Regions from separate parts of the Shewanella vaxholmensis genome, predicted to be linked through region 4. Evidence: predicted binding sites of a transcription regulator. Region 4 holds the regulator's gene; each other region holds the start of a gene.
The links. Region 4 encodes LexA, which represses DNA repair genes until DNA is damaged. Its sites were predicted from a motif close to TACTGTATNNNNATACAGTA; they were not measured.

Region 1: Q4Q46_RS11205 (YebG family protein) is a predicted target of LexA. The motif match lies at 2,758-2,777, and genes of this name have one in related genera.
Region 2: Q4Q46_RS19025 (S24 family peptidase) is a predicted target of LexA. The motif match lies at 5,335-5,354, and genes of this name have one in related genera.
Region 3: umuD (translesion error-prone DNA polymerase V autoproteolytic subunit) is a predicted target of LexA. The motif match lies at 4,467-4,486, and genes of this name have one in related genera.

What each region holds. Positions count from the first base shown of each region.
Region 1 is NZ_JAUOEV010000011.1:23,815-31,321, forward strand. It holds gene Q4Q46_RS11190 (PqiB family protein) at 1-1,343, opposite strand, end outside; gene Q4Q46_RS11195 (paraquat-inducible protein A) at 1,330-1,947, opposite strand; gene Q4Q46_RS11200 (paraquat-inducible protein A) at 1,949-2,581, opposite strand; gene Q4Q46_RS11205 (YebG family protein) at 2,789-3,088, shown strand; gene msrC (free L-methionine (R)-S-oxide reductase MsrC) at 3,106-3,564, shown strand; gene proQ (RNA chaperone ProQ) at 3,847-4,476, shown strand; gene prc (carboxy terminal-processing peptidase) at 4,505-6,550, shown strand; gene pepN (aminopeptidase N) at 6,635-7,507, shown strand, end outside.
Region 2 is NZ_JAUOEV010000027.1:46,836-54,342, reverse strand. It holds gene Q4Q46_RS19035 (DEAD/DEAH box helicase) at 1-1,304, opposite strand, end outside; gene Q4Q46_RS19030 (class I SAM-dependent DNA methyltransferase) at 1,294-3,981, opposite strand; gene Q4Q46_RS19025 (S24 family peptidase) at 5,365-5,799, shown strand; gene Q4Q46_RS19020 (Y-family DNA polymerase) at 5,787-7,043, shown strand; gene Q4Q46_RS19015 (hypothetical protein) at 7,148-7,486, opposite strand.
Region 3 is NZ_JAUOEV010000011.1:145,454-152,960, reverse strand. It holds gene Q4Q46_RS11705 (MFS transporter) at 1-1,469, shown strand, start outside; gene Q4Q46_RS11700 (glycoside hydrolase family 15 protein) at 1,728-4,304, shown strand; gene umuD (translesion error-prone DNA polymerase V autoproteolytic subunit) at 4,501-4,920, shown strand; gene umuC (translesion error-prone DNA polymerase V subunit UmuC) at 4,917-6,191, shown strand; gene Q4Q46_RS11685 (ribosomal protein uL16 3-hydroxylase) at 6,374-7,507, opposite strand, start outside.
Region 4 is NZ_JAUOEV010000004.1:177,551-185,057, forward strand. It holds gene ctaD (cytochrome c oxidase subunit I) at 1-208, opposite strand, end outside; gene coxB (cytochrome c oxidase subunit II) at 218-1,774, opposite strand; gene Q4Q46_RS05850 (cell division inhibitor SulA) at 2,177-2,689, opposite strand; gene lexA (transcriptional repressor LexA) at 2,686-3,306, opposite strand; gene plsB (glycerol-3-phosphate 1-O-acyltransferase PlsB) at 3,467-5,890, shown strand; gene mtr (tryptophan permease) at 5,890-7,146, shown strand; gene Q4Q46_RS05870 (VOC family protein) at 7,296-7,507, shown strand, end outside.

The DNA of each region.
Region 1 (7,507 bases), on a different contig from region 4:
AAATAGCTGTCACTGCGAATAAGGCCTGCAAACTCAGGTTGTAGCTCGAGTTGATATTCTACCGCTGATAAATCTTTGGTTAACTTAACCGCAAGCACTGAGCCAATGGGGATTTGCTTAAAGCGAACTTCGGCGCCCGCTGAAATGCCCATGTTTTCGGCTGAGGTTAAGGTCAAGAAACGCTTCTTCGATTGCAGTAAATCAGGCGCTTTGGCTTGTAAGGCAAAACTGCTTGGCATCGCCGTTTTTGTATTCATGCCAGGCAGGAAGTTGATCACGCTGCCCGTTAGTAAACGCTCTGGATTTTTAATGCCCGAGAGGGAAATATCGGCACCTTCAAGCCAGAACACGCCGTCGTTAGTTAACAGCGAACCGTATTGAGGTTCAAACTTAGCCACGGCTATTACGCCATTCGCGGTGAGTTGCTTGCTTAAAATGCTGCCGATATTGATGCCGCGATAAACAATGCGAGTGCCTTTGTCGACACCGTTAGCATCAGCCATGGTCAGGTTTATTTCTATGCCGCCAAGGGCTGTGGTTTCTGAATCATAAAGCGAAAAAATGTCACCGTTTTTGGCAATATCCGCTTTATCATCAGAGCTAAAGCTCACGCCGCCAGCCAGAATGGATGCCAAACTCTCAGAGCTGACTTTAACCCCAGTCAGTGATGCATCAATTTTGACGCCGGAGACATTCCAAAAGTGGGAGTTTTTCTTCACTAATCGCGCGTATTGCTCTTGAATGAAGGCACTGATGATGACCCTTTGATTGCCATCTAAACGATAGCTGACCACACTTCCCACAGGGATTTGGCGGAAAAATATTGGCGAGCCAACATCCAACGAACCGAGTTTGTCTGAGGTCAGTTCGACCATCACACCTTCTGAGCCGATTTGCATCGGCGGCGGTTGGCGCTCAGCCTCGAAGAAGGTTGACGCATTGCCTTTACCCGGTTGAATCGCAATGTAGTTACCTGAGAACAACGCATCTAAACCTTCAACACCTGTGATACTGGCCTTAGGGGTGACAAGCCAGAAGAGGGTCTCTTTATTTAAGAAAGGCTTAGCACGGTAGTCCATCATGACTTTAACGTTTACGCCCTTGAGATCTTCATCTATTCCTATGTCTTTGACTTTACCGACAGTCAAGCCTTGGTATTTGACTAAGGTTTTACCTACATCAATCCCAGTTGCACTCGGAAAGTGAATTTGAATTTCAACGCCCGATTCTTTAATACTCTTAATGCCCAGCCACGCACCCAATGCCAACGCGACAATAGGCAGCAGCCAAATGGGCGAAAAGAGTTTTTTCTTTACAACTTTCGGCGATTCAATTTGTGTCATCTTGAGGTTCCAATCGATCCCAGAGTAAACGAGTGTCTAACACTTTTGCGGCTAACTGAGTTAACAGAATAACCAAGGCAAATGCGGTCGCTGCAGGCGCGGGTTTAGCGTCGAGTAGTTGTCCCATATTCACTAATGCCACTGTGATTGAGATGACAAATAAATCGAGCATAGACCAACGACCAATCCATTCGATGATGTGAAAACCCACCATCAATTTCTTTTTTGAAATCGGAATATCAAAGCTGATCGCACACAGATAAATGGATAAGCCGATGATTTTAATCCATGGCACTAAAATACTGGCAGTAAAAACTATCACGGCAATGGGCAACATATCTGAATGCACTAGATGCAAAATGCCCGAAAAAATGGTGTCGTGCCGCACTTGCCCTTGGTTGGTCAGCATAGTGATAGGGTAAATGTTGGCAGGCACCAGCAAGATGGCAGCGGTAATCAACAAAGCCCAACTTTTTTGCAGGCTGGAATAGTCCCTGACCTGCAACTCAGCTTCACAGCGCTGACAGTGGCTGAGGTCACTACTATTGAGCTGGCAGCAGACCTTACACAGACACAGGCCGATATCTTTACCTTGTTGCTTCATATCAGCGATGACCTTCCAATAACGTCCACATGTGCTCTAAGTCGTACTCTCTTTGCAGAAACAAAGTCACGAGAAACAACATAGTGAAGCAAAATGTGCCCATACCAAAATAAATATCCGAAAAATCAGAAAGCTGGAATGATGAAACCAAAAAGCTGATCACATAAATTTCTAGCATAGTGAGCTGCGACAATACGCCATGAAACTTCAATAATTGCTTTAATGAGTTACGCCAAAAAAGACGACTCAGTCCCCATTTTACAATCAAAATCTGCGTCAGTATCGATAACAGTAATAAGCCTGGACCAATCACAGCGGCGGCAAGCACGGCTAAACCAACGACCCAATAACCTTGGTCAAAAACCGCAAACGCGCCCTGAAAAACCGTGGTGGTGCGAATGCTGCCGAAAAAGTGAATTTCGAGTACGGGTAAAAAATTGGCAGGAAAATAAAACACTAATGCTGAGATACATAGGGCGAGCATGCCATTTACAGAGCAGTAGGGAGTGTCATAAAGTGCAGTGCTGCAACGGGGACAAAGGGCTCTGACACCGCTTGGCAAGGCACGTTTGCGGACTGCTAAATCGCAGGAACGGCAAAGGATTACTGAATTTTCTGCTGCGTTTTCATGCATATAAAAATATATATTAGCCTAAATAGGAGTAATAACAGCGAGATCGGTGCAAAGTGTAGTGCTAATCAGCCGTTCTGCACAGTCTAGCGCTTTATAATCTTGGCAACGAAAGTACGCTAATAATATCAGATTAATCAGAACACTTGCATCACAAGTTCAATCTATGTCACTCTAGTTACTGTATATAAAAACAGTGCGAGGGCAGTCATGGCAGTAATAACACAGTTTGTCGTGGTCAGAGAAGGGGTTGAAAAGATGACATTCACATCTAAGAAGGAGGCTGATGCCTACGATAAGATGCTCGATATCGCCGATAACCTGATCCCCTTCATTCAAAAAGCTGATTTAGGTATAGATGAAAGCGTGGGCGAAAAGCTCGCATTCTATTTTGCTAACAATAAAGATGAGCTGACGAACTTGCTTAAAGGTGTCGTTCAGGTTAATAGTACGCCAACGAATCCACCTGCTGCGAAAAAAACGGCTAAAAAGACCGAAGCAGCAGAATAAAATTGTTAGGAAATGTAATGAAATCGAAATTTTATGAGTCACTTAACCGTCAAGCTTTGGCTTTGTTGGAAGGGGAAGACGACCTTGTTGCGGCAATGGCGAATTTTTCAGCCTTACTCAATGATAATTTAACTGAGCTGAACTGGGTGGGATTCTACGTTATGCGTGGCGAACAACTCGTATTAGGCCCATTTCAAGGTAAAGTGGCTTGTACACGTATTCCGTTAGGAAAAGGCGTGTGTGGTACGGCGGCATTCACCAATCAAACCCAGCGAGTGGCCGATGTTCATCAATTTGATGGCCATATTGCCTGTGATTCTGCCAGTAATTCTGAAATCGTTGTGCCAGTTTGTGCTCAAGGTAACGTGGTTGCCGTGCTCGATATTGACAGCCCAATCTTCGATCGTTTCGACGAAGAAGACCAAAAGGGGCTGGAATTACTGGTTAAAAGTTTTGAAAACTGCCTATTTGATTAATTTGCGTACAATAACGCATAATTCATAGTCGCAATCGGTGGCGTGCGCCTTATAATATGCGCCTGCACGCATTAAGCTGGTTTGATTGGCATGCAATGAATAAGCTTAGTGTTTTGAGCTGTAAAAATTTGTTAAGGTATATTTTTTTTAACTTTAGTAAACGCGGCTAGGATGCTAATTTGTACGTTGACTCAATATTGAGTTTAACGAAGATAAACGACACGTAAGAAGTTGATATATATCACCTCGAATCGATGTCCCTTTTTGACTGTGGAAGTAATGATGGAATCAACAGAAAAGTTGACCGACACCAATGCAATTTTGGCGTATTTGTATGAAACATTTCCTTTGTGCTTTATTGCTGAAGGTGAAACTAAGCCATTAAAAATCGGATTGTTTCAAGATTTGGCTGAAAGGTTGGCTGATGATTCTAAAGTCAGTAAAACTCAGCTCAGAGTTGCCTTAAGACGTTACACCAGCAGCTGGCGCTATTTAAAGTGCGTTAAAGCGGGCGCACAACGCGTTAATCTGGATGGCGAACCTTGCGGCGAGTTAGAGCAAGAGCACATTGACCATGCTCAAGCCATGTTGAAAGAGAGTCAGGATAAAGCGAAAGCGAAACGTGCAGCACTCGCACCTAAGCCTGCGGCGAAGAAAGCACCTAAAAAGGTGGCTGTTCCTCAACGTGCTAAAACTGAGCGTCCTGCTAAGCCTGCGCCTAAAGCTGCAGCGCCAGTCGTAAATTATGTCCAAGCACAATTGACTGATTTAACGAAAAAACAACGCGTCAATGTTAAGTTAGGTATGACACCCGTAGCCGGTGTGATTACTGATATTAACAAGGAAGATATTCATGTTCAGCTTGATAGTGGCCTAACGATTAAAGTTAGAGCAGAACATATCCTGCTGTAATCATTTTTTAAAACGGAGTAACTTGTTGATGCGAAAACTCACTTTGGCTACCTCGATCGCCACTGTTTTTGTCGGATTCTCGGCTTGGGCCGTACCACCCACGATTCAAATCAGCGAGTTACCCACTCTCCAGCAGGAAGCGCAACATAAGGTCGCGAGCAAAAGGGTAACGGACTTATACACTCGTTCGCACTATCATAGATTTAATCTTGATGATGCCTTTTCTACGCAAATTTTTGACCGTTATCTACAGCAGTTAGACTATCGCCGCAATGTGTTAACCCAAGCGGATGTCGATAGTTTTAAACCTTATGCTACCCAATTCGATGACATGCTCAGTTCTGGTGAACTTGAGCCTGCCTATAAAATGTTTGATATCGTCCAAAAGCGTCGTTATGAAGGCTTTGTCTATGCTTTATCCCTACTGGATAAAGAGATGGACTTCTCCGCCCCTGGCGATGCCTATGAGTACGACCGTGACGATGCGGCATGGCCAAAAGATCAATCCGAGATCAACGAGTTATGGCGTCAACGTGTTAAATACGATGCGCTAAATCTAAAACTCACAGGTAAAAAATGGCCTGAGATTGTTGAGATCCTGCAAAAGCGTTACAACAACGCCATCAAACGTTTGACTCAAACCAACAGTGAAGACGTGTTCCAAGGCGTGATGAATGCCTTCTCACGCAGCATTGAGCCGCATACGAGTTACCTGTCACCACGCAATGCTGAACGTTTCCAAATGGAAATGAATTTAAGCCTTGAAGGGATTGGTGCTCAACTGCAACTTGAAGACGATTACACTGTTATTAAAAGCTTAATTGCTGGCGGCCCTGCGGCTGGCAGCGAAAAACTGTCGCCGGAAGACAAGATTGTCGGCGTCGGTCAAGAAGGCGGTGAAATTGTTGATGTGATCGGCTGGCGTTTAGACGACGTGGTTGATCTGATAAAGGGGCCTAAGGGCAGTAAAGTCGTACTGCAAATTTTACCGAAGAAAGGCGGTTCGAATGCTAAGCCATTCGACGTTACCTTAGTACGCGATAAAATTCGTCTTGAAGACAGAGCGGCAACCTCTAAGGTGATTGAACCTAAAGACGGCGAGTACGCTAATCGCAAAGTCGGCGTGATCCATATTCCTGGTTTCTACATGAACCTGTCACAGGACGTTGAAAAAGAGCTAGTGAAGTTAAACGAAGCCAAAGTTGAAGGCATAGTCATCGACCTTAGAGGTAACGGTGGTGGTGCATTAACAGAAGCCGTGTTGCTGACGGGACTCTTTATCGATATGGGCCCTGTGGTGCAAATTCGTGATGCTGATGGCCGTGTGTCTGCGCACCGTGATAACGATGGCAAAACCAGTTATGCGGGCCCGTTGACTGTGATGGTTGACCGTTACAGTGCTTCAGCCTCTGAGATTTTTGCTGCCGCATTGCAAGATTATGACCGCGCGCTGATTGTTGGTGAATCTAGCTTTGGTAAAGGTACAGTGCAGCAGCATAAGAGCTTAGGCCGTATCTACGACATGTATGAAAAGCCAATTGGTCATGTGCAATACACGATTCAAAAGTTCTATCGGATCAATGGCGGCAGCACTCAGCTTAAAGGTGTGACACCAAACATTGCTTACCCAAGTGCGTTAGAGCCAGGTGAGTACGGCGAAGCTGAAGAGAAAAATGCCTTGCCTTGGGATAAAGTGCCAATGGCACAATATGGCACGCTCAATGATGTGACGCCTGAGTTAGTGACTAGCCTTGAGGCCAAGCACCTTAACCGCATCAAAAGCAGTGTAGAGTTTGCTTATATCAATCAAGATATTGCCGACTTTAAAAAGCACCACAAAGAGAAGACAGTTTCTCTGGTTGAAAGTGAGCGCATTGCCTCCCGCGAAGCCGATGAGAAGAAAGTCCTCGATAGAACGAACGAGCGCCGAGTCGCCAATGGTTTAGCATCGGTTAAATCCATGGAAGACATTAAAGACGACGCCGAATTGCCAGACGCATTTTTAGATGAAACGGCTTATATCACTTTAGATATGGCTGATGCGCAAAAACTGGCTAAAACTAGTGCTAAGTAGGCGCTAGTCGAGTCGATTTATCCAATATCAAAACGCGCTTATGGCGCGTTTTTTCTTATTTAGATCAGCGTTAAAGGGATCGAAATGACACAAGCTCAAGCAAAATACTTAAAAGATTATCAAGCGCCACTCTTCACGATAGACACGATCGACTTAGCCTTTAATCTGGCGGGCAATGAGACTCATGTGGAGGCGATAAGTCGGGTAAAACGCGCTTCTAAGCATGCCCAAGCTTTAGTATTGGATGGCGAAGACTTAACTGTCGTCTCGTTGACGGTTGACGGTGAAGCAGTGCCTTACCATGTTAGCGCGGGTCAATTAGTCTTAGAAACGGCGCTTGATGAGTTTGAGCTGAACATCGTCACTAAGCTCGAACCCGAGGCCAATTCGAGCCTTGAAGGCCTGTATATGTCCGATGGTGCCTACTGCACGCAATGTGAGGCTGAGGGCTTTAGACGGATCACTTATTTCCTCGACCGTCCCGATGTATTAGCCAAATATACTGTGCGCATCGAAGCCGATAGAGCCGCATTCCCGTTTTTACTGAGTAACGGGAATTTGATTGATCAAGGCGAATTAGAGGGCGGTCGCCATTATGTTTGCTGGCAAGATCCGTTTCCAAAACCGGCTTACTTGTTTGCCTTAGTCGCTGGCGATTTTGATCTGTTGCAAGATGAGTTCATTACCCGCAGTCGCCGTAAAGTGATCCTGCAAGTGTTCGTCGATAAAGGTAATTTACATAAAGCACACCATGCGATGGCATCGCTGAAAAAATCCATGGCATGGGATGAGAGTCGTTTTGACCTCGAGTACGATTTAGATATTTACATGATAGTTGCCGTCGACTTTTTCAATATGGGAGCGATGGAAAACAAAGGCTTAAATATCTTCAACACTAAATATGTGCTTGCAGATACGTTAACGGCTACCGACGAGGATTATCACGGTATTGAATCG
Region 2 (7,507 bases), on a different contig from region 4:
TCTCCCCGTATTTTAAAGTTGACTTTAGGGGCTAATACTTGCTCCATTAAAAGGGATACAGTGATTGCTTTAAGCATATTGTTAACCGCATACGCAGCTTCTTCTGATGTCGCGTCAGGCTCAGCAATTAGATTGGTAAATTGCGCATGTGTTTTCCCTTTGCAGTCACGTGTTGCACGTCCAATTATCTGAATAACTTCAGTTAAACTACTGCGAAAGCCAATGGTCAGTGCATGTTCACAATATTCCCAGTCAAAGCCCTCTTTCGCCATGTCAAGAGCGATAATAATGTCTAAGTCATCCGCACTCGTTATATTTTTCAGATAGTTTTTTACCTGAACTCGATTGGGTCCGTCGTCAACTAGGTCAGCAACTTTTAAAACACGCTCACTGCCATCAGGTAATTTGGCAGGGACAAGATAAATGCCGTTCTCATCGGTGGAGATTTCTTCCAGATGGCCCCCACCTATAATGTCGAGAATAGCGGATCGTTCGTTGTATTTGTCGCCGGTACTTTCTCGTGAATTGACATTTGGGATATGAATAATTGTCTTCTTAGTGACATCAAGTACCTCACCTAGACCGCTCAAATACCCATCGCGATAAAAGTGATATCCGATACAAAGTGATTTCAGGTATTGATAGCTTTGGATCTGCTCATAATATGAGTAGGTAACGTGTTTAAACCTCGCTTCATCTGAAGAATTCAGTATATTTAACTGGTCCCCCCTGAAATAAGACCCAGTCATAGCGATGACATGGGCATTACTGTTTGCCATTATTTCACTGAGAACATTCCCTAGTTCATTGTCAGTGGATTCACTCACGTGATGAAACTCGTCAATTGCAATAACAGTATCATTCAGTAAAGATACGTCGATATCCTTGAGCGTAAGCCTAAACGTGGCGTGAGTGCACAGTAAAACCTTTTCATTCGGTGATGACAGAAACTCACGGAAGACTTTAGCCTTACTAATATTGCCGTCATTACAAAGATTGTATTTATCAGGCATGTGCCAATCGGCAAAAAAACCATGGGATGTAAGGTCAGTTGACTTGAATGAACTGCCAATTGACATCTCTGGCACTGCGACAATTGCTTTCTTTATCCCTTGATTAATGAGTTTATCCAATGCAACGAACATCAGCGCACGTGACTTCCCAGAAGCTGGGGGAGCCTTAACGAGTATGTATGGTTCATTTCTTTGCTCGAAAACTCGCGCCTGCATGGGCCGCATACCTAATTCATTACTCTTATTTGTTGATGTCGTGTCGAATTGGACATTTACTAAATTAGGCATCATTACCCTCCTTGGTATTTATGAGTTGCTCATAACGTTTGAATAAGAACGCAACACGTTCTGCGGCGTCCTCAAATGGCTTGGCGCGATATAGTTGCTCCACAGCAAGGTCTAGCTTTCTGTGTGCCTGAAGCAATGATTCTGGCATCTTGTTCGGGTCATATAATTGGGCCAATGTCTTATCAGGGTAATCTGCTCGAGTAAGCAGAATTTCTTCACCAATAGCGCTGATTTTTGCTTTTTGCGCCTCTGATACCTCAGGCCATGGGAAAGTGTTATAAACCAATGTGGCTGAATATCGGTAACGACTCTCAAGTCGACCCGCAACCGTTCGCATCCAATCGTTATGCATCTCGCTGGTCAGAATTGAAAATTCATAGAGTGTTGCTCTGTTGATGACGAAGTTTGCGTTTGTTGAAACGGTCTCTTCAGAAAAATATGCCATTGGAATGTAACTGCGACGTTCAGATGAGACGCTCGGTATAATTATAGTGTTGCTTGCAAGTGGTGTTTTCTGAGCAAACCTATGAGGTACGGTAGCATATTGATTTGTTGTTTTGGCTTTGGATGCAAGCCTAAAACTTTTTACTCTCTGAATTCTGGCTGCAATATCTTCGATTTCTAAAGCCGCTTCGACTTCCTTATCTTCAATCCAAATAGCAAAGCGAGGACTTGATGACAGTAATTCTTGGGCTCCGTAAAGCGGACGGATAAATTTTTCTGCTCTATGATCTGCATCTATCATTTTCTGTCTTTCTAAAGGGGAAAGAATCAAGTTCCCGCCGTCCCTTGGCATACTTCCCATTACCATTTTTGTGCCAAAAAATGGTACGTTGCGAGGTGACACAAAAGTTGACTTACTCTCAATCAGATATGGAGATATGTGCTGAGCGTATGTGATTTTCTCATCTGTAAAAATCTTCTTTCTTTCTTTTGAGTTACCAAAACCGACAATGACACATATCACGGCTGCCTTGTCATGGGCGCTATTACTCCATTTAAAGGACTGATGAGCAAATAAAATTTCATTATTTTTCAAGATACGAGACCATATATAACCAACTTGCTCGCCCTGACAAACTGAATTTGTAGCGACAAAGCTGCAAGTCACATTGCCACTATTGCCGATATACTGAGCACCTTTGATAAACCAACCAGATACATAGTCACAATCCTTATAGTCCTTATGATTTTCAAAAACTAAAGCGAGATCTTCTTTCTGATTTGGTGTTTGAACTCTAGCGCCAAGGAAAGGAGGGTTGCCACAAACATATACTTCCAAATCACCTTGTTCATCTTGTTTTGGGCACTCCTTATCCCAGTCGAGCCATAGCGCATTCCCATGAATGACATGGCCTGAATCTTTTAACGGCAACATTGGCTCTAAATAGCCAAACTCTGCTTCAAACATCTTGTTCATCTGATTTTCAGCAAGCCATAGGGAAAGCAACGCTATCTCATGAGCAAAATCATCAATCTCTATGCCATAAAACTGAGTTAGTCTTATGCCACTCATGAATATAACTGATTGTTCACCGAGGTCATCCAAAGCCTTAATTACCTTCATTTCAAACTTTCGCAATTCCTTGTAGGCAATGATCAGAAAGTTTCCAGAGCCACAAGCACTATCAAAAATCCGTATGCGCTGAATTCGCATGAGCAGTGCTTGGAGTTTCCTGGAGCTAGTCTTTGCTTTATCCAACGCTTCTTCTAGCCCATCGAGAAATAAAGGCTGGATAACCTTCATGATATTTGGGACGCTAGTGTAATGCTGTCCTAACTTGCCCCTTTGCTCAGGATCGATTACGGACTGAAACATGCTCCCAAAAATATCAGGGTTAATTTGGTCCCATTCGAGAGAGCCGGCCTCAATGATCATGCGCCTGGCTTTGCCAGTGAATTTGGGTACCCACTCATCACTCGCGAATAAGCCACCATTAACATATGGGAAAGAGGCAAAATGCGAAGGTAGAACACGTCGCTCTTCAGAATCATTCGGAAGATTTAAGACGTGAAACAACATTTCAAAGAAGCTATCTAAATCACTTCCGTTTTTTTCGGTTGTATTTTGGACCGCTTTGATAAGCTGATTGTCGGAAAAAATACCGGTGTCTTCAGCGTAAAAGCAGAAGAGTAAACGGGTAAGAAATACGTTAAAGGCATGAACCCTGTCTGGAGAGTTGATTTCATTATGACGCCGAATGACATCACATAGTTGTCCAAGTTTGTAAGCTGCTTTGATGTCCGCTGGATGTTCATCCGTCAATTCATACTTTTCAATGCCAGCCAGAGGCAAGAAAAAAGCATAATTCTTGTGCAGGTCGACGAATTCAACATCTAGTAAAGCTTTTGCTTTCGTATCGTAAGCAACAACATCTAGGAAGTCCGTAACGAGTATAAAGCGTAATTTCTCTTTAGAGGTGCTGGATAAGCTTTTTAAAAAATCGCATTCAGCATGTAAATCAGTGCTTCTAGGTACCTGCTTAAAGTGGATTTTGTTTTTAAGGCGGTATTCACCATCGGTGGATGAAACATCCGAACCAATATTTTTTTTTAGCTTTGTTACGGTTGCACGAGGTGTGTTGAATGCGAGCATGAAATCAAAGAAGAAGTTTTCCTCATCTTGCTCTTTAATTAATTTTTCTAATTGAATGAACGCGTTGGACTGGTCAAAAGCCATTTGAAACTCCCTGATAGAACCCATACCGCATCCGCAGCTTAGCTCTCTAAAAAACACTCTGAGTATAAATATATCACATACATTAATTTGAAAGACTGTTTAATCTTTCAAATTCAGTTCCTTATCTAAAAACATAATACTGTAAATATCCGATAAGTATGGAACCTGATTAGCCCTCATTTGAGCCGCTCTCTCGGTCAAAACGGTCAGGATTGCATTATTTCAAATTCCACTGATGTCCGATTGAGAGTGAGTCACTAAATACAAATTAGTTATTACTAATGCTGACAAATTCATCTTGCCTCGTGAAGCCTTGTGAGTAGTTTGTGAGAGTGCACCTCAAGAGTTCTTTTAAGTGGTTGTTTAGTAATCCACTTTTCCTCATTAATTTAGTTATTTAACCATAGTCCAACGAAGAGCCGACAATGTGAATTTAAGTTTGAACGCGGATGATAGCAGTATAAAGCCACGCCCGGTCGACAATTCGTCCTTTGTTGAAAGCTAAAATGCGCCGAGGAAACTGTGAGCCCTGAACTGTTAATTTGCACTCAAAACTGATCCACCCTTTGCATCGAAAAGTGACCCTGCCTAGGATAACTTAACAAACTGATATTGTGTCATTGATGGTGAGATTTGTGGGTCTGTCACACATGCAAAATGCGGGTTGAATTGGATCAAATTTAGATGCAATTTAACAATGCTAGCGGTTCAGTTGATTATGGAAACATAGATTCTTTCATAGTTTTAAACGATGGATTTGAGCTTGAAGGCGATGTCGGTTGCATAAAAGTATTTTGCGGGAAGCTTCGTTTTGATATTACACATAACAAGCGCTATCAAAAACGCGCACGTTGGGCGCTCGACTCGCCACGAGGTGCTCGCGTTAGGAGGGCGTTAAGCCATAAAAAATTTTATCCGAAATTCACCTGATAGAGTTAAAAATCTAACTCGTTTTTGTCCCAAAATGACATGAAGATACTCACTCTTAATAGTCATTTGTATCCTTTGTCGTCTCTTGGCGTTTATAAAGATAGAACGCCCCCTTGCGGGGGCTGGCTGTCTAGGAGTTGTTCACCGTGGATCTAGACAGTTGCCATGAGATTACCAAGTATTCTGCAACAAGTGGTCAATAATCTGTGGGTATTGACCAGATTTATGCAACAAAAGCGGCTGTCAGAAATTATTTACCGATTTTCCATCACTCATGACCATTTCAAGCGACAAGCCATTCGCCACCGAACCCTGATTTTTTGTGGATAACACCGCAAAGAGCGCGGTGATTACCCACCGAAAAAAGTCAGGAACCGGCAGCAGGATCGAAATTTTAGATTTTTATTTTTTTACTGCTATCATTACTGATTATTTATACAGTGGTTTTGGCTTGTGAAATTGATTACATGCAATGCAAGTGCTGGGGTAAGCGGCTTCCCTTCACCTGCTGCAGATTACCTCGAATTGCCGCTTAGCCTCGATCAACTCCTTGTTGAGCACCCTAGTTCTACGTGGTTCGGCCGCACAGCTGGGCGAAGCATGGAAGGTGTCGGTATATACGATGGCGACATTTTAATTATCGATAGAGCGGCACCGCGCCGGAACATGTCTCTAGTGGTGGCGAGTTACAACGGGGAATTTACTGTTAAATTACTCGATATGAAACGTCGTTTGCTAGTGTCTATCGATCAACAGCAAAACATGACATACGTTGCAATCGATGAAGCCGACACTTTCAGTGTCGATGGTGTGGTCATTAAAAGTATTCGCATCCATGAGCATTCAACATTACTTGATCAGTATTTGAGTCAGCAATGTTCGGATTAATCGATGCCGACTCGTTTTATGTCAATTGCCAGTTGGTGTTTAGACCTGATCTGCGCGGAAAGCCGGCTATTGTACTCAGTAACAATGACGGCTGCTGTGTCGCTGCGAATAGAGCGGCCAAGGCGGTCGGTGTGAAAAAGTTTGGTCCTTACTTTGAGCAGCAACATTTATGTCGGCGCCACCATGTGCAGGTATTTTCATCTAACTACGAGTTGTATGCAGATCTGTCTGCAAAAATGATGCAAGTGATTGGGCGCTTTGCGCCAGAACAGTATGTTTATAGTATTGATGAGTCATTTGTATCTTTTCAAAAGTGCCAAGCTGCTATCCCTAATCTTTGGTTGCATTGTCGCGCCATTCGTCGTGCCGTTTGGCGTGAATGCCGCTTGCCTGTGTGCGTGGGTGTAGGGGAGACATTAACCTTGGCGAAGTTGGCCAACCATGCAGCGAAACAATTGGTCCAATATCAGGGCGTTTGCGTGATCGATAACGATGCACTGAGGATTGAAATTTTAAAGTTGATGCCAGTTGATGAAGTTTGGGGAATAGGCCGCAAACTGACTGACAAACTAGGATTACTTGGTATTAACACCGCGTTTGATTTGGCCCAGCTGGCACCGAAAATGGCGCGACAACTTTTTTCGATTGAAGTAGAACGAACTGTGCGCGAACTCAACGGCCAGATCTGTAAAACATGGGATGAAACCAAAGCAGATAAGCAGCAAATATTTTCCACTCGTAGCCTTGGCGAGCGAATATGTACCCGGGAACATTTACACCAAGCGTTAGCCAAACATGCCGCCATTGCGGCGGCCAAGGCGCGTGAGCAAGGTTCACTCTGTAAATCGATGGTGGTGTTTGCCGCCAACTCGCCGCACGATCCGCAGCCCGTGTATTTTAAGAAGGTCGTCCAGTTCGCTTGTGCCACTGATGACAGCCGTGAACTGTGCGCCGCGGTTAGCAGGGAGCTATCAAACCTCTATCGCTTTGGTGTGCGCTATTATCGAATTGGCGTGGGCCTGATCGATCTTTGTCCTAAAACGTCACTGCAATATGATTTATTTAATGTGCCAAAGGGCGACCCGAACGTAATGAAAATCTTTGATAGTCTGAATAATCGCTATGGCCGTGATGTGTTGTATATTGCTTCGCAAGGGAGGGATCAGCATTGGGCTATGCGCCGGCAGTTTTTATCGCCGCAGTACACTACTCGCTGGTCCGATATACCGACAGTTAAAGCGTAACAGGATTCTGTGACGTTCTGGCCATCGGCTAAACGCCACGGAAACGATGGATTTAAAAAAAAAGCGGAACTCGAAGTTCCGCTTTTATTTGAGAGCAACTTTAATCATACATAACCGCGAATCGTGACTTCAAATATAATCGGCGTACCTAAGCCATCTACCATGAGGACGCAGTTGATTTTCACGTATGCTGATTTTGCTCCATGCTCTCTAAGGATATCTTCAAATTGATCCCTTACTTTGCTGACTGCTTTGGCGCGCATGGTTAAATTATCGCCTGAGAGATCCATTTCTCCGGTAAACACGGTTTCTACATCATCTAGCTTTTTCCACACATTAATTTTTCGAATGTCATTTCTAACTTTGTTGGCTTTATCAACATCAATATTATCGTCTGGATCTTGGGGATGAACGCTATAAGTTAATAAAAAATGATGTTCCATACTGTGTCCTATTGAGTGTAA
Region 3 (7,507 bases), on a different contig from region 4:
AAACCTTAGGTGCATCTATCGATGAAATCCCCATTCTGTGGATTGCCGCGCCGCTGACGGGTTTATTGGTTCAACCTATTATTGGTTATTTGAGTGATAAAACCTGGGGACGCCTTGGCCGTCGCCGCCCTTATTTTTTGATTGGCGCGATTTTTACCACTCTTGCTATTTTTATCATGCCGCACTCACCTACCCTGTGGATTGCCGCGGGCATGTTGTGGATCATGGATGCCTCGATCAACATCGCCATGGAGCCGTTTCGCGCTTTCGTCGGTGACAATTTACCTAAAAGCCAGCGTACCCAAGGCTATGCCATGCAAAGCTTTTTTATCGGCATTGGCGCTGTGGTCGCGTCAGCTTTACCTTATATTTTGACTCACTTTTTTGCTGTCGCTAATACTGCACCAGCGGGTGAAATTGCCGACTCCGTGCGTTATGCCTTCTATTTCGGTGGCGCAGTGTTATTGCTCGCGGTCACTTGGACTGTCGTATCGACAAGAGAATATTCCCCCGAAGAATTAGCCGCCTTTAACGCTAAACAAATCGATGCAGAGGATGAAACTTTAGCTCGCACTCGTACCCGCAAGGATTATCAATTTGCGTCCTTCGTGTGGATGGGTCTCGGCGCCTTGCTCACCTTCGCTATTTGGGCGCAGGATTTAGATAAGCAACTGTATATCTTAAGCTTAGGGATTTTCGCCTTTGGCCCATTGCAACTGTATTGCGCGCTGCGTTTGGGCAATTCACAACCCGCTGAACGCAATAAGCTCGGCATGGTATTTAGCGTGGTCGATGACTTATTCCATATGCCCAAAGCCATGCATCAACTGGCGATAGTGCAGTTTTTCTCTTGGTTTGCGTTGTTTGCCATGTGGATTTACACCACAGCTGCCGTGACGTCTTACCATTTTGGCAGCAACGATGTATTGTCCCAAGCCTACAACGACGGCGCAGATTGGGTTGGCGTGCTGTTCGCCTCCTACAATGGTTTTGCCGCGATTGCCGCGATTTTTATACCTATGCTGGCTAAGCGTATCGGCATCAAACTGACGCACACGGTCAATATGTTCTGTGGCGGTATCGGGTTGATTAGCTTCTTTATTAAAGACCCAAGCCTGTTATGGCTGCCTATGATAGGTGTCGGTATCGCGTGGGCGTCCATTTTATCTGTGCCCTACGCCATGTTGTCGGGCATGTTACCCCCGCAAAAAATGGGCGTTTACATGGGGATTTTTAACTTCTTCATTGTGATCCCGCAGCTTCTCGCCGCCAGTGTGCTGGGTTTAGTGCTCAATGGTCTGTTCGATGGTCAACCTATTTATGCGTTGATCACAGGTGGCATCTTGATGATGTGCGCAGGTATTGCGGTACTTTTTGTTGAGCAAGAGATTGTGGATCAAAATGACCAAAGCGCCGCCGTAAATAGCAAAACCAACTTAACCACAAAAGCCGCAAACAAAGTTAACTGACAGTTCACTAAGTGCTGTGGCGCTGAATAAGATGGCACTCAATTAAGTGCCATCTCCTTAAGTGAGGCTCTTTTAGATGCCAGGCCGTTAGATAACAGTCAGTTAGATGCTAGGTCTTTAGATAACAATCAGTTAGTCGGCATATAGCCAGATACATTAAGCGCGGTGAACTCGGCCAGTTGGCGATTCACCGCAGCATGAAGCTTTTATATCAATTCAATCACTATAAAAATATAACCATTATTTGGGGAGAACGAGATGGAATCTAGTCCTACGCCGCAGCAGGATCTGCACACTAGCCAAACCCGTCACGCACAAACGTTAACAAGGCGCAGCCGCCTAGCGCTTGCCGTCGCCGCAAGTCTATTAGGGACAATAGGATTCACAGCCTGTTCACCCTCATCGAATTCAGCAACACCGAGCATGAGTGGCAATGCCGCATCAAATGTGCAGCAGGTTGCGCCCGGCGCACCGGGTAAAGCGCCGACTTGGGCATTTTCGGGTAAAACCGGTATTGGAACGTCTTACGAGCCTTACACCCAAGGTCAATACCAAGATGCCAAGCAAAATCCCATTAGCCGCGTTTGGTTCTCCCTCGCCCAAGGTATTTTAACCGAAACCATGTATGGTCTTATTCACAATGCGCAGCTCAAAGAACTGCAATTTGTGGTCACGGGTAATGGCTTTGTCGATACCGAAAAAGATAACACCATCAGCAGCATAGAATATTTAGATACCGATGCTAACGGTCGCCCACAATCCCTTGCCTATAAAATTATCAATAAAGATGTTGAAGGTAAATATCAGATTGAAAAGCATATCTTTACCGATCCTGACCGCGACACCCTAATGATGCGCGTCACCTTTACCGCCTTTGAAGACGGCATTACGCCGCATTTGTATGTCAATCCGCATATCGATAACGCGGGCGCCAATGATATCGGCCGCATCGACACTCATACTGACAATCATGCCAACACTCATGCTAGTAATCAGGCGCTGGTGGCCTATACCGCCGCCAAAGACAGCAGCGTGATGACGGTGAAATCCGATCTCAATTTTGTGCAGGCAACGACAGGCTTTGTCGGCGTCTCTGATGGCCTAGCCGATTTGGCCGATAACGGCACACTCGATACGCACTATCAAACGACCAGTGCACAGGATAAATCGACCGTTGGCAATATCGCCTTTACCGCGAGTTACCCTACGCTCATCAAAGCCAAACCCGTCACTTTTAATCTCGCCATCGGTTTTGGTAAAGATGAAACCCAGAGTTTAGCCAATGCCGATGCCACCTTGGCCGCAGGTTATGATGCTGTGCTGAGCGCCTATAAAGGCGATGCCACCCATGTCGGCTGGCACGATTACTTAAGCTCGCTGCCCGCCATCACAAACATGGCCAACAACACGACCGATAACGGTAAGCTGCTGTATACCAGTGCTATGGTCTTAAAAGCGCAAGAAGATAAAACCTATGCGGGCGCACTGATCGCCTCGTTATCTAATCCTTGGGGCGATACGGTTTCAGCAGCCGTTCCGAGTACTGGCTATAAAGCGGTATGGCCGCGTGACTTTTACCAATGTGCCATGGCATTCCTCGCCATGGGTGACACCCAAACGCCCAAAGTGGCCTTCGAATACCTGAAAAAAGTGCAAGTGACCGAAAAGACGCCCGGCTTTACGGGTACGCCGGGTTGGTTCCTGCAAAAGACCCATGTGGATGGCCAAATTGAGTGGGTTGGTGTACAGCTCGATCAAACCGCCATGCCAATCATGCTCGGCTGGAAACTCTGGCAAGCAGGTGTGCTCACCCCTGATGAGATCAGTCACTGGTATCAAGAGATGCTCAAAGGTGCAGCGGACTTTTTGATCAGCGGCGGTGAGGTCAATCTGGATTGGAATCACACCCAAATCACCCCGCCTAAAACCCAGCAAGAACGTTGGGAAGAACAAGCGGGTTACTCCCCCTCAACAACGGCTGCCGTGATTGCCGGCCTTGTTGCCGCGAGTGACATCGCCAAAGAAGCCAAGGATCCCGACTCCAGTAGTCGTTATCTTGCCGCCGCCAAAGGCCTAAGTGATAGCTTAGAAAAACACTTAGTCACCACCCAAGGGCTATTGAAGAACAGCACCGGAGTCAGCACGCCTTACTATTTACGTTTAAGCCCGAATGGCGAGCCAAATACTGGCGATACACTGGCGGCAAATAACGGTAAGCAAGGTTTAGATCAACGTCAGATCCTCGATGGCGGATTTTTAGAACTGGTGCGTTATGGCGTGCGCGGTGCAACCGATAAGCTCATCAATCAAAGTCTTCAACTGATTGATAATACTGAGCTTGAGCACAACCTACGCCTTAAATACGAGTTTAGCGCCAAAGATGGCAGCACTATCCCCGGCTTTAGACGTTATGGCAACGACGGCTACGGTGAGGATACGGTTTCTGGCCATAACTATGCGGAATCGGGCAGCAACAGCGCCGATCAACGTGGCCGAGTCTGGCCCTTCTTCACCGGTGAGCGCGGTCATTTTGAATTAGCACTCGCCCAAGCGAAAGGTGAGCTAACAGGCAATAACGCCCAGCAAACCAAGCAGCAGTTGCTCAACACCTATGTGCAGGGCATGGAAACCTTTGCGAATGCGGGCATGATGTTACCCGAGCAAGCGTGGGACGGTGTCGGCGATGCCACCCGCTACCATTACCAACTCGGACAAGGCACTAACTCGGCCACGCCGCTCGCTTGGACCCATGCCGAATACATCAAACTGGTGCGATCGATGACCGACGGCCAAGTCTGGGATAACTACCCTATCGTCCCAGCGGCATTGAAATAATGTATTGAAATAACATATTAGTCGAACTACAAATTCGGTATATCGCTGGCTAGAACAACCTCTCATAAGTTGTTCTAGCTTTTTTATAGGGGTTTTATAATGCTTGATTTAGCTCCTACTCTCCCCACATAAATTATTTCGATAAGTATCATTGTTAGACTATACTGTTCATACGTACAGTATATTGTGATTTATTATGATGATCCTAGGCCGCTTCGCCAAACATACCCAATATCGGCTCTCGCTATTTAGCTCCTTGATTGCCGCAGGATTTCCGTCACCTGCCCAAGACTATGTAGAACAAACATTAGATCTCAATGAGTTATGCATCAAGCACCCAGCCGCCACGTTTTTTGTCAAAGTCCAAGGGGATTCGATGATCGACGCGGGGATTTTCTCCGGTGATATTTTAGTGGTGGATCGCTCATTACAGCCGGCCCACGGGGATACCGTTGTCGCAGCAGTCAACGGCGAGTTTACCGTAAAGCAATTGCAACTGCGCCCTGTGGTGCAATTACTGCCACGTAATGCCTTATTCTCCCCGATTGCCATCAATGATGAGTCTGAGTTAAACATCTTTGGGGTGGTAACCAACGTGGTGAAAAAGCTCAAATGACGCCCTCACTATTCGCACTCGTCGATTGCAATAATTTTTATGCCTCCTGTGAGCGGATGTTTAGGCCAGATTTAGCTGGCAGGCCGATTGTAGTGTTATCCAACAACGATGGCTGCGTCGTCGCCCGCTCGGCAGAGGCAAAACAACTTGGCATCAAGATGGCGGTGCCTGTGTATCAAATCGCAAACCAACTCCGCCAGCATCACGTTGCGGTATTCTCCTCCAACTATGCACTCTATGCCGACATATCAAATAGAGTCATGACCACCTTAGAACAAATGGTACCGAAAGTAGAAGTGTATAGTATTGATGAAGCGTTTTTAGATCTTTCTCGTCTCGATAAATGCATTGATATTCATCAGCTTGCACTTGATATTTATCAACGAATACCACAGTGGATTGGGATCAGTGTTTGCGTCGGCATTGGACCGACAAAAACCCTGGCTAAACTGGCAAACCATGCCGCGAAACGTTATCCCGCGACGCGGGGCGTGGTTGACTTGCGCGACCGTGAACGCCAACGACGGCTGATGGCGCTTATCCCTGTCGACGAAGTCTGGGGAATAGGCCGTCGGCTTACAAAACGCTTGAACATCATGGGCATAAATACCGCGTTGCAATTGGCGGATGCGCATCCCAAGCTTATCCGCGACACCTTTTCTGTCACCGTTGAGCGCACGGTACGCGAACTTAACGGCATTGACTGTGATGACATACAAGAGGTCGCCGCCACTAAGCAACAAATTATCAGCTCCCGATCCTTTGGCAGCCGTATTGATAATTTAGAAGCGATGCAACAGGCAATCAATGAATACACTTTTAGGGCCTGTGAAAAACTGCGCTCCGAGCGCCAGTACGCTAAAGCAATGTCGGTATTTGTGCGTACTAGCCCTTTTAGCGATGCAACTCCCCAGTACAGCAAATCGCTGTCGGGCAGTTTAGTTCGCCCCAGCAATGATACGCGGGATTTTGTCACCCTTGGCCAAAGCCTACTGCAAAGTATTTGGCGTGAAGGTCATGCCTATGCAAAGGCCGGTGTCATGTTAGGGGATTTTTTTGGTGCTGGCGTGTTTCAGCTCGGATTATTCGATGACGTCACGCCTAGGCCTAAAAGCAAAGAGTTGATGCAGTTACTCGATAAAGTGAACCACAGCGGTCATGGAAAAATTTGGTTTGCAGGACAAGGTATTGACCCGACTTGGGGAATGAAGCGTGAGCAGCTTTCCCCTCGTTACACCACCCAATGGGCACAATTACCCATAGTGAAATAATCAGCAAATCCAGTGGCTAAATGATCGTCTGCGAATTACAGACCCCATCTAACTCTAAACTAACTCTAAAATCCATATAGCACTAAAACCCATCTAGATCTAAAAAATATATAGCGCTAAGCCCCGTAGGGTGTTAACGCTAAAGCGGCATTAACACCCATCAACCTTTGGCTCATTCCGCCTTAACACTCTTCATCGCTGAGATCTTCAAAGTACCAGTAGCCTTGATTCACCCACTCGGTAAGTTGCGTGAGCAAATCAGCATGGGCTAACCAAGGGGCTAAGGCGGTTTTATCCAACTGATTACTATCACATAGTAATGGGATCACTGCAGCCAATTCGGCTGAAAGCTGATACTTATCACCATTAATATAGACAACGCCCTGTGCCACATTAATATCAAAATACAAACAGCGCAGCCCGCCGAGGCGAATAAGCGGCTGCTCATCGAGCCAAGCGAGCACTTCGTCTTGTGTGATGTCCAATGGCTCATCGGGTAAATCTAAGGCGCACTTTGACTGAGTTAAATAGCGGCCAGAAAACTCGCTCACGAGTTCATCGGTCAACATATTGGTCAGTTGCGTACGTAACCGCGTTAAATCGCCATTATCGACACAACCACTGCGGGTGGTCAGCTCACGGTCTGGATCTTTAATTTGCTGTGCGCCTAAATCCTGCTCAGACAAATGATCGGCCAAAGCGCTTATCATATCTTTAGCGGAGGCGGTGCGATAACCCACTGAAAAACTTAACGACTGTTCTAAGGTTATGCCGTCATGGGGGAATCCAGGGGGAATATAAAGGATGTCGCCAGGCAACAACTCAGTATCGATAATCGGGTCAAAGGCTTCGGTGTGCAGCAAAGCGGGATGGGCGGCAAACTCTTTGTGCGGCCCCAGATCGCCCACGCGCCAACGGCGACGTCCCGAACCTTGGCAAATAAACACATCATACAGATCGATATGCGGCCCCACGCCACCACCTGGCGTCGCAAAACTCACCATCACATCATCTAAACGCCAGCGCGGAATAAAATCAAAGCATTGGATCAAGGCTTCCGCATCGGGCACCCAGTTATTCAAGGCTTGCACGATCAGAGTCCAATCCCGTTCTCCGAGATGATCGTAGGAATCGAAGGGGCCAAATTCCGCCTGCCATTGGCCAGCTTGTTGGTACACCCGCCGAGATTCCACCAGCTCATCCATGGCTAAGCCCGCTAATTCTTCGGGCGAAATTAAATCTTGAAAGTGCTTGAATCCTTGGCGGATCACCAAGGGTTTTTTCTGCCAATATTCTGCTAAAAATTGCGCGGGCGT
Region 4 (7,507 bases):
CGACCAATTGTAATCCGGGCTGAAACAGTTCAGCGCGGATCACCATGGCCATAGCGCCACCGGTTAAAAACATAATGAAGCTGAACCATAAATACAAAGTACCAATGTCTTTATGGTTGGTGGTTAGCACCCAGCGCATGATGCCCTTTGGCGCACCATGATGATGGTCATCATGGGCTGCGGTTTGATCTTGAGTCGTTGTGCTCATCATAATCCCCTACTGTCCATGGCTTGCGATATCAGCAGGTTGCACTGTATCGCCGGTATTGTTGCCCCAAGCATTGCGCTCATAGGTAATGACTGCTGCGAGTTGCTGTGGGCTGAGTTGTTTGCCAAATGCTTGCATAGCCGTGCCTGTTTTGCCGTGCATCACAATATCGAGATGATTGGCGACGGGCCCAGTGGCGATAGCACTGCCAGCGAGGGCGGGGAAGGCGGGTGGTATGCCAGCTCCCGTCAACTGATGGCAGGCCGCACAAGTGGTGGTGTAGACAGTTTCACCTTCGGCCATCAGTGCCTCATGGGTGAGAGTGGGGAGGCTCGCCGGATCCACTATGGTTGCGGAGTCGACAACTGCTGCGGGCTCAGTTGTAGGTGCGGGAGTTGGGGTCGTATTGGCTGGTGCGGTAGCAGGTGCCTGTGTGCCTGCACTACCGTTCATGTGCTCGTTGACGTCTTTGGCCTGTACAGCATCGCCAGTATTATTGCCCCAAGCATTACGCTCATAGGTAATCACAGCGGCAATTTCTTGTGCAGTCAATTGCTTACTAAAGGCTTGCATAGCCGTACCCGTTTTACCGTTGAGCACAATTTCAAGGTGGCCGCTGAGCGGTCCCGTTGCTATCGGACTGCCTTTGAGGTGTGGGAATACGCCTTGTAACCCCTCGCCATTGGGCTGGTGGCAGGCTGCGCAGTGCCCGAGGTAAACTTGCTCACCTTGGGTCATCAGATCATCTTTGCTAAGGGTCTGTGATAAAGCGGCTTGAGCGGCTTCTGCCGCCGCGCCTGCGGCTTGTTTCTGCTCCGTCACCCAAGCTTCAAACTCGGCTTCGGGTATGGCTTGCACTACGATCGGCATAAAACCATGGTCTTTACCGCAAAGTTCGGCGCATTGACCACGGTAAATACCGGGTTTGTCGATGCGAGTCCAAGCCTCATTGATAAATCCTGGGTTGGCATCTTTCTTCACGGCAAAAGCAGGTACCCACCATGAATGGATGACATCTTCAGAGGTCATCAAAAAGCGGATTTTGCGATTTATCGGCAGAACGAGCGGCTTATCGACCTCCAATAGGTAGTGTTCACCCTTGGTTTCGGTACCGTCGATTTGTGCTCTAGGGGTTGCGAGTATGCTGTAAAAATCAATGTCTTGATCGAAATAGCTGTAATGCCATTTCCATTGGGAACCCGTGACTTTAACGGTCAGATCGGCGTCGCTGGGATCTTCCATCGCAATTAAGGTTTTTGTCGCAGGAATCGCCATTAAGATCAAAATGATAAATGGCAGAATCGTCCAAGCGATTTCAACTTTAGTGCTTTCGTGAAAGTGGGACGCGACAGCGCCTTTGGATTTTCTGTGGTTGATCATGGCGTAAATCATCACGCCAAAGACCACAAGGCCAATGGCGCAGCAGATATACAAGATGGTCATGTGCAAGTGATAAACCTTGCCACTGATCTCGGTTACGCCAGGGGTCATGTTGAACCGCATGTCCGCGGCGGCCAACGGTGGTGCGAATAACACCACGAGTAAACAATACAACAATTGCTTCACAAGACTTCTCCTCTGCCAATTGCGAATAGCAACTACAAAGAAGAGCAACACAGTAAGTCTCAACTCTATGCAAACTCTTCAGTTCCCAAAAAAGCTTTTTTGACTTCAACGTGCGTTGGCGGCTGTTACTTTTAATTAAGTATTATTACTGCTGGTATTAGCCACGCTGGCACATACGACTGAAATAAATCTGTTCTCTATTTTTAGTGGCATTTTGAACTCGATTACGGCTCGATTTATTTGCCACGGGCGGCGATATATCATCGCCGACTAAACCAACCATACTTGCTGTTTAAATATTGATCAAGATCACTTATTTATCTAATTGTCTGAAAAATTGCCAAAAAAAAGCCTCACATTCATAGGCGAGGCGGCTTTCAAGGTAAAAAATTAAATGAATATTTAATGTACAGCACTAAAAAAAGATTGTTGGCCGAAGAGGCTACCTTGCTCAATGCGTACGTCGCCATGTAAGTGACTGTTTACGTCTTCTAGCACTATGCCCATGGCGCGGGCACTTTTAGCGACAATTTGCAGGCGACGATTATCGCGTGCATCCAATGATTGGGTCCAGGTAATAACCGCACTGGACGTACCACTTGTTAAGGCTTTTTCCATTGCCCACAGGGTTTCCACTTCATCTTTCGCGTGCACCAGCAAGACTCTGTCCATACGCACGCCTGCATTGGCGAGCATTTGTTTGTAGCCAATACTCGGTGGGTTGATGAGCACTAACCAACGGCCCTGTTGGCTTAACTGGGCGAGTTGCGCACTCAGATGGATTAATTCTTGGCGACCTTGAGTCTTAGTTGGCATGCAGGCGATAGGTGCATGGTGCCAGTCATAGTCGGCATCACGTACTTCATCGAGCCACAAGCCCGGGTGGCGGGGTGCATTGCCAAGTAATTTGTTCATAGCCAATCTCCATTACGGATCACACCGACGGCGAGTCCTTCAATTGTTAAACTTTGATAGCCTAAATCCACTTTAATCGGGGAATAGTCTTCATTTTCGGCGTGTAGATAGACCACATTACCTTTTTTTTCGAAACGTTTAACAGTGACATCGTCGTCGACTCTAGCGACAACCACTTGACCATTTCTAGCTTGTTGTACTTTATGAACTGCCAGCAAATCTCCCTCGAGAATGCCGATATTCTTCATGCTGTCGCCTTTAACCCGCAGTAAAAAATCGGCGGCGGGATGAAACATGCTTGGGTCGACTTGGTAGTACTGTTCAACATGTTCTTGGGCGAGAATAGGTTCGCCAGCAGCTACTTGACCGATAAGCGGTAAACCTGTTTCAGTTACTTCTTCGACTTCCGCAGTCAGACGAATGCCCCGCGATGTGCCTGGCATGATCTCAATGCAGCCCTTTTTCGCCAACGCTTTAAGATGCTCTTCAGCCGCATTGGCGCTCTTAAAACCTAAACGGGTCGCGATTTCTGCCCGAGTGGGTGGCATGCCAGTATCGGCAATATTTCGTTTAATTAGCTCTAAAATTTCAGCTTGGCGTGGCGTCAAAGGTCTCATGGTGTTTCCTGTTTTTCTATACAGTTACTGTTAGTATATACAGTATTATTTGCAGCGCAAGTATTAACCACTTTTTAGCTATGTTGGAGAGAATTAGCGAATATTACCCATAGTCTGGTATTCTACCGGGCTAGTAAACGTACTTAATTGCATAAGAATAATGCCTAAACACGACTCTCTTTGGTTGAAATCATTACGCTGGATCCAAAAACACTTAGTGCACACTATTGTTGTGCCTCAGGATCCCTTTGCCGATCTGAATCTGGATGCCTCCAGACCCCTTGCTTATGTGATGAAAACGGAATCGCTGAGTGACATCGCTGCCCTGAGCGAAATTACGGCTAAGTTAGGACTGCCGAGCCCCTATGAGCCTTTAGTGGCAAATGGTGTGATTGCGCCTCGGGTTGTCTGCCTTCAAGGGCGTAAGCCGCTGTTTGGTGAGCGTGCCGGTAACGAGCCTTTTCTCGAATGCTTTATGCGTTTGTTGGCCGTGCATAAGGAACGCCCTGAATTAGACATTCAACTGGTGCCCGTGAGCCTGTATTGGGGCCGCACACCAGGTAAAGAAGACGACACTATGAAGGCGGCTGTGTTTGAGCGGGAAAACCCGACTTGGCTGCGTAAGTGTTTGATGATTCTGTTCTTAGGTCGACATAACTTCGTGCAGTTTTCGAATGCGGTGTCCCTGCGTTATATGGCCGACGAGCATGGCACCGACATGGGTATCGCCCATAAGTTAGCGCGGGTCGCGCGGGTGCATTTCCGTCGTCAACGCAAGGTGATGACAGGGCCTGTGCTGCCAAACCGCCAAGCATTGTTTCATTCGTTGCTCAAATCTGAATCGTTGCGTAAAGCGATTCAAGAAGAAGCTGCCAACAAAAAGATTTCAGAGACCCAAGCGCGCGAGACAGCCATTGAATATCTCGATGAAATCGCTGCAGATTACTCAGATAGTTTAGTGCGTATTGCCGAGCGTTTCTTAACTTGGTTATGGAACAAGCTTTACAGCGGGATCAATATCAAGGGTGCCGAGCAAGTTCGCCAGTTGCACCACGATGGTCACGAGATTGTTTATGTGCCTTGCCATCGCAGTCACATGGATTACCTGCTGTTATCGTATATTTTGTATTATCAAGGCATGGTTCCGCCGCACATTGCAGCCGGTATTAACCTCAACTTCTGGCCCGCTGGACCTATGTTCCGTCGCGGTGGTGCCTTCTTTATCCGCCGTAGTTTTAATGGCAACAAGCTGTATACCGCAGTATTCCGTGAGTATTTAGATCAACTGTTTGCTAAAGGTTATTCGGTGGAATACTTCTCCGAAGGCGGCCGCTCACGTACGGGTCGTCTATTGGCGCCAAAAACCGGCATGATCGCTATGACGATGAACAGCGTGCTGCGCGGTATCGAGCGTCCAGTCACGCTAGTGCCTGTGTATTTAGGCTATGACCATGTGATGGAAGTAGCGACTTACCATAAAGAGTTAAGTGGTAAGAAAAAGAAAAAAGAATCTGTGTGGCAGGTGTTTGGTGCGATTCGCAAACTTGGTAATTTCGGCCAAGGGTATGTGAACTTTGGCGAGCCGATTACTCTGCAAAACTTCTTAAATGAGCGCGCGCCAAACTGGCGTACTGAGTTGGCCGATGATCCTGAGCAAAAACCAAGCTGGTTAACGCCAGCGGTAAACGTGCTGGCGAATCGAGTGATGACGAATATTAACGATGCGGCGGCGGCGAGTTCGGTGACCTTGACGAGTTTAGTGTTGCTGGCGACAGATCAAAATGCCTTAGAACGCAGTCTGTTAGAGCGTCAGCTTGATCTGTATCTGACCCTACTCAAAAAAGTGCCTTACACTACTTATACTTCGGTTGCCGAAGGTGATGGTAAGCATTTAGTGCAGCAAGGTTTAGAGCTGAACAAGTTTGTTGTGTGTGCCGATCCTTTAGGTGAAATCGTGTCTATCGAAGCGAGTCAGGCAGTGTCTATGACTTACTATCGTAACAATATCATTCACTTATTTATTGTGCCGTCATTAATTGCGAGCTGCTTAACGCATAATGAGCAGATCCCGCGTCAGCATGTTGTGTCAATCGTTGCCGATTTTTATCCACTGCTGAAAGCCGAACTCTTCATGGGCATTAAAGATGTACCTGCCTATGTCAATCAAGTGCTGGATTTCTTCATTGAACAAGGGTTAGTGGTTGAGACTGATACCTTAACTGTCGTGCCTGAACACACTAGCCAACTATTATTGTTAGCCAGTTCAGTGAGCGAGACTCTGCAACGCTATGCCATTATTTTCAATCTGTTAGCGAACAGACCTAAGATGGAGCGCTCAGAACTTGAGTCTGAGAGTCATCTACTCGCCCAGCGTTTAGGCGCTTTGCATGGCATTACCGCGCCTGAGTTCTACGATAAGAAACTTTACGGCACCTTGAGCGTTAAGCTCAAAGAATTGGGCTATCTGGCGGATAACCAAGATAAGTCCAATATCAATCGCATACGAGATCAAGCCAATAGCTTATTACGTCCGTCAGTGAAACAAACGATAGTGGCGAGTGTCACCGCGGAGCACACAGTTTAATGGCAAATCATATGAATGCGGCTAAGCATAAGCCCGCAGGTAAGTCCTTGCTCGGCGGCGCCATGATTATTGCTGGCACGACCGTAGGTGCTGGGATGTTTTCTCTGCCTGTGGTCGGTGCAGGTATGTGGTTTGGCTATTCGATTTTAATGTTATTAGGCATTTGGTTTTGCATGTTGATGTCGGGCTTATTGCTACTCGAAACCAATTTGCATTTCGAACCCGGTGCTAGCTTCGATACTTTAAGCAAGCAAACCTTAGGGCAGTTTTGGCGGATAGTGAACGGTGTCTCTATCGCTTTCGTGCTGTATATTTTGACTTATGCCTATATCAGCGGCGGTGGTTCGATTGTAAACCACAGCTTGCAGGGCATGGGAATTGAGTTACCGCAAAGTGTGGCAGGGCTGGTATTTGCCATAGTATTGGCGAGCATAGTGTTGATCAGCACTAAGGCCGTGGATCGCATTACCACGATTATGCTCGGCGGTATGATCATTACCTTCTTCCTTGCTATCGGCAATTTACTGATCGAAATCGATGTGACTAAGTTGCTCGAACCCGATGGTAATAATAGCTTTTCACCTTATCTGTGGGCGGCGCTACCCTTTGGTCTTGCCAGCTTTGGCTACCATGGTAACGTTCCCAGCTTAGTGAAGTATTACGGCAAAGATTCCACCACCATTATCAAGGCGATTTTCGTCGGCACCTTTATCGCACTGGTGATTTATGCTTGTTGGTTAGTGGCGACTATGGGCAATATTCCCCGCAGCCAGTTTATCGATATTATTGCCCAAGGCGGCAATATGGGGGTCTTGGTGGGCGCTTTGTCTGAAGTGATGGCGAGTAGCTGGTTGAACAGTATGTTAACGCTGTTTGCTAACTTGGCCGTGGCTTCATCTTTCTTAGGGGTGACCTTAGGTTTGTTTGATTATCTCGCCGACTTGTTTGGTTTTGACGATTCGCGCTCGGGCCGGATGAAAACCGCGTTAGTGACCTTTGTGCCGCCGACGATTTTAGGATTACTGTTCCCCGACGGCTTTTTAGTGGCGATTGGCTTTGCGGCATTAGCGGCGACAGTGTGGGCAGTAATCGTCCCGGCGCTGATGGCCTATAAATCACGGCAGTTATTCCCCGAGAGTACAGGTTTTAGAGTGATAGGCGGTACGCCGCTGATTATTCTTGTGGTGTTATTTGGCATAGTCACGGGTGCTTGTCATCTGCTCGCGATGGCAAATTTACTGCCGCAATATTCCTAATTTGTTTCGATGATTTAAGCCCTCTGCGTGAGGGCTTTTTTGTATTTAGCGATTGAGTTTTAATCCTGCAGATCTTTTTTATCTCGACACTGGACAGAAGCCCGAACTCAGGCTTAACTCGAATGATTGTAAAAACGAAGGAGCCAATGATGAAAATTACTCAGTACGCACAAGGACATGCATGTTGGGTTGAACTCGCAAGCCACGATTGGCAAGCTGCTAAGGCATTCTACCAAGTGTTATTTGGTTGGGACTCAGTTGACATGCCAATCCCAGAAGGTCATTTTTCGCTATTCAATTTAGCGGGGGATGATTTAGGTGCCATGTACCAAATCCCCGAGTCAGAGTCGCAGATCCCTAG